DNA from 2 places in the Paenibacillus roseipurpureus genome. Region 2 is predicted to be linked to the other one. Evidence: riboswitches for the same ligand, from Rfam matches in the RefSeq annotation. Region 2 holds a riboswitch; the other holds the start of a gene.
The links. A riboswitch is a leader RNA that binds a small molecule or an ion and turns the genes downstream of it on or off. The one in region 2 is predicted to bind cyclic di-AMP.
Positions count from the first base shown of each region.

Region 1: linked by a shared signal. The riboswitch ahead of MJB10_RS03280 (C40 family peptidase) and the one ahead of MJB10_RS23900 (APC family permease) in region 2 are both predicted to bind cyclic di-AMP.

Region 1 is NZ_CP130319.1:701,952-704,148, reverse strand. It holds gene MJB10_RS03285 (hypothetical protein) at 1-131, opposite strand, end outside; gene MJB10_RS03280 (C40 family peptidase) at 310-1,197, opposite strand; cyclic di-AMP (ydaO/yuaA leader) riboswitch at 1,201-1,368, opposite strand; gene MJB10_RS03275 (hypothetical protein) at 1,439-1,612, opposite strand; tRNA gene MJB10_RS03270 (tRNA-Gly) at 1,755-1,825, opposite strand; tRNA gene MJB10_RS03265 (tRNA-Pro) at 1,844-1,920, opposite strand; tRNA gene MJB10_RS03260 (tRNA-Arg) at 1,941-2,017, opposite strand; tRNA gene MJB10_RS03255 (tRNA-Gly) at 2,021-2,095, opposite strand; gene MJB10_RS03250 (AIM24 family protein) at 2,179-2,197, opposite strand, start outside.
Region 2 is NZ_CP130319.1:5,300,183-5,302,379, forward strand. It holds gene MJB10_RS23900 (APC family permease) at 1-888, opposite strand, end outside; cyclic di-AMP (ydaO/yuaA leader) riboswitch at 1,001-1,152, opposite strand; gene MJB10_RS23905 (NAD(P)/FAD-dependent oxidoreductase) at 1,325-2,197, opposite strand, start outside.

The sequences.
Region 1 (2,197 bases), 1.3 Mb from region 2:
TTGAAAAATTGCTCAATGACCTTCCGAATCTCATCCGGAATGACAGGTCCCGATTCAACGCTTATCCCATGGTCTGTTCGACCCGACAATTTAATTTTATGAAACCAGCTTTTCCAGACACTGACTTGCACGGTGTACCCATCACCTACTTTCTTCCAACCATTCCTCCATTATAGGCGATAATTCTCAAAAATTCGACTAAAATCGCATGACGTTAAAAGAGCACCTGCTCGCCATGCTTCACCTTCGTGAAAGTCGTGACGAACAGATGCCCTTATTCGTTGGCAGGCTGGCGAGTCAGCCTCGGCCTTAAAGCACGCGCTTTGCACCTACATATCTGGATCCCCAGTAGGAGCTGGCGAGACTGTCTACGGTTACCCCGCTTGAGGTTGTCGCAGAAATGAATTGATTATTGCCCAGATAAATGCCGACATGATTGACGATATTGGATGCGAAAAATACGAGATCTCCCGCCTTCAAGTCCGTCACCCTTGTCCCTGCTTGATCATACATTTGCACCGAGGTGCGAGGCAAATCGATCCCCTTCGCTTCGTATAAATAACGGACGAAGCCAGAGCAATCGAAGCCCTTGGGCGTTGTGCCTCCCCATTGGTACGGAGTCCCTTGGAACGCCGTTGCCGCTTGGATAATCTGGGATGACAACGTTGGCTGCACAACCTTCGGCACAGCAGGTGCTAGCGGCGGCGCGATGTAGGCAGGCTTATGGCTGTTGCCATCTGCCTCAACGATCGCGATTTTGTTCGGATCGTTCCACACAATCGGAGATCCAAACGTTTCTGTAATGAAACGAAGCGGAACCACCGTGCTTCCTTCTTTCAACGTCGGGCTGCTTTCTAGTGTAACTGGCTTGCTGTTCACAAGCGCCTGGTCATTGTTCGTCGTCAATTGGATCTGTTGATCCTTGTTGACCAGCGTGACAACGATGTCGTCACCTTGCTTAGACCAGCCGACTTGGTAGCCAAGCTTTTCAGATAACACACGAAGTGGTACCTGAAGTGTGCCTTCCGCATCAATAAACGGCTGAACTTCAGGAAATTGAAGCAGCTGATCATTGAGCTGAACCTTCACCGAGTCGGCATCTGGTGCAGCAGCTTGTACGGATGGAGAAGTGAACACGGGTAGAGCTGCGCCAACTAGCACGCATGAACAAATAAGACTTTTTGCAAAAAGTTTCAAAAGATTGTGCCTCCTTGAAGCCTCCGAGGTTAGTTGACGGGTTCGGGAAGAGGTTTTCCCTAGTGCAGTCCCTTCGTCAAGATGCTGACGAGCTTTCTGTTCATTCACCCCAAGTAAAGAAGTCCCCCGTACGCGAGCTTTTGCTGCTCGGCGATTCGGCATTTTTTGTCTATGTTAGACTAGCACAATTCGTTTTGGGCTGGCAATATTTTCACCGTGGTAAGTGTTTCCAACCCGTTGTCTATATATCTGTTTCTATACTAAAAACGACCCATGCATTCAAATTTCGGAGATCTCTTTCTTTCTTATCAACCACTTTGAACTCATCCGTTTCAGGATCACGGATCACAAAGTAAGACTGATCGTTTTCCCGGTATAGCTTCTTCGCGACATCGATGGCAAATTGCTTCGTCATATTGGTTTCCCTCCATTGATCAAAACTATCTTTATTATAGTTGGGGATCCCCTTTAAGAAAACCGTCCTAGCGGGCGGTCGAACCCTTGGGGTTCAATTCCCTTGCATGAAAAAAGACCACCCGAAGGTGGTCTTTTCAGTAAGCGGGCGGCGGGAATCGAACCCGCGCGATCAGCTTGGAAGGCTGAAGTTCTACCATTAAACTACGCCCGCATATCAAAATGTAAGAAATGGTCGGGACGACACGATTTGAACATGCGACCCCCTGCTCCCAAAGCAGGTGCTCTACCAAGCTGAGCTACGTCCCGTAGTGTATAGAAAGTGTAAATGGCGCGCCCTGAGAGATTCGAACTCCCGACCTTTTGATTCGTAGTCAAATACTCTATCCAGCTGAGCTAAGGGCGCTTATGGAGCGGAAGACGGGGATCGAACCCGCGACCCTCGCCTTGGCAAGGCGATGCTCTACCGCTGAGCCACTTCCGCACGGTATGTTTTGTCGCTTGAGGCGACAAGGAATAATATATCAGGAATCTATCCCATTTGCAACTGTTTTTTCAATTCACCCATTATTTGATAAAAACCCCG
Region 2 (2,197 bases):
GGCTTGCTCTGTCACCATCGAAAGCACGGATGTATGACCATTAGGATCAGGTACAATCCCGTAGCCCAAAGCGATAAGCGTCACCCCGCCGAAGACGATAGCCAACAGACCACCTAGTGAGATCAGTGTACGCTTTGCATTTTTCACCGATGGTGTGCGGAAGTGAGGTACGGCATCAGAGATTGCTTCGATCCCTGTGACAGCTGAACAGCCCGACGAGAATGCTTTCAGTAGTACGAATAACGTTAATGAGTTCGTTGCAGAGCTCGGTACAAATTCGATGGCCTGCGTATTAAGCGACCCGGTTAGTAAATCATATACACCTTTCCCTACTAGCAAAAGGATACAAAAAATAAAGAAGTAAGTTGGAATTGCAAACACGGTTCCTGATTCAGATGTGCCTCGTAAATTAAGCCAAACCATCACCCATACTAGAAATAATGTTAGCGGAACGATATACGGTACAGCGGACGGAAAAGCGGACGTGATCGCCTGCACACCGGCTGATATCGAAACAGCTACAGTCAGTGTGTAATCAATCAAGAGGGATACACCAGTTAATCTTCCCCAGACCATGCCCAAATTTTCTTTGGTCACCATATAAGCGCCGCCGCCCATTGGGTACGCTTCAATCACTTGCCTATAGCTGAGTACGAGCAATAGAATCAAGGCAATAATCGAAACCGCAATAGGTAGAGAGAACGCAAATGCGGCAACGCCTACGGTTGCGAGCTCTAACAAAATTTGTTCCGTACCATAAGATACAGAGGATAGCGCATCCGAGGATAGGATCGGAAGTGCTTTCCAAACAGGCATCTTCTCCGACTCCAACTCGCTGGATTTCAGCGGCTTACCAAACACAATCTTTTTCAATGAATCGCTTGTCATTTCGTGGACGTTCCTCCAATAAAACTAGTCTCAACTGAACATCGTATTTCTATAGTTCTCAAAATTGACGCAAAAAAACACAAGGATCGACCTTGTGTTATAGACACATGTTCTCCTTTCTCACGATCGCTTACGAGGTTAGCTGTCGGATTCGGGCCGCGAGAAATCTGCCCTAAAAGGTACCCTGGATCAGCACCTTCATTCACCCCATGTAACACGTGGTTCCCCCGCTTTTCGTATCAGAAAATTAAGCGAAATATTCAACTGTTCAGGTACGAGTTGAATACTACTCTCTTCTTCCCACATAGTAAAGGATGGAATAATCCTAAAAAGCTTCTTTCCACCTTCCGTATGACTCAATAATTCGCTTACAATCATATGATTCGTTCATTTTCTCCCGATCTCGCACGGACTCGGCATATTTTAGTAAAAATGATTAATTCGGTACATGATAATTGCGGTTTGCCCCTTTTTGTTTCCAAATCATCTTCTTCCAAATGAGCGGAATGCCGCCGATAAGGAATAAATAACGGGCATCAATCATTTTTTTGATGAAGGAGGCCCAGCGCCCTTTCACTTTCTTCACTTTGAGCAAGCCCACAGCGTCCCAGCGCCCTAATGAAGCTACGGTGCCTTTGTAATCATAGACGAAGGGTTTAAGCTCCTTGCCCCGCACCGTTTGCAAAATGTTCCGAGCCGCATTGTAACCTTGTTGAACAGCAATTTGCGCATTCGCAGGATAGGGGGTTCCCTCGGGGCTGGTCACAATCGAACAATCGCCTGTGATATACGTGTCAGGGAATTGATACGACCTCAAATAGGGGTCCACCTTCACCCTTCCGCGCTGCACATCAAATCCCGCCTCCTGCAGCAAGGAATTGCCGCGAATACCGCCTGCCCATACAATCGTACCTGTCCGGATGAGCTCGCCGCTATCTAAAATGACCCCCTCTGGCGTACACGCTTTTATTGCGGTCGAAAGCTTATACTGCACGCCTTTGCGGCGCATCACATCCATCCCGTAGGCGATTAAATCATCGGGCAAACCTGGGGGCAGCGCAGAAGGCGATGCTTCCACATTATAAATGCGGACATGGGCTGGATCGACATCGAATTTCCGACACAGAAAAGGGATGCGGTCGGCCAGTTCACCGACAAACTCCGTACCCGTAAACCCCGCGCCGCCAACGACAAACGTCAGGTAATCTTTGCGATTCGGCACCATTTTGGACTTAGCAAACATGTAAGAGATATGCTGCCGGATGAAGCGAACGCTATTGATGCTTTTGATCGACATGGCATATTCGCG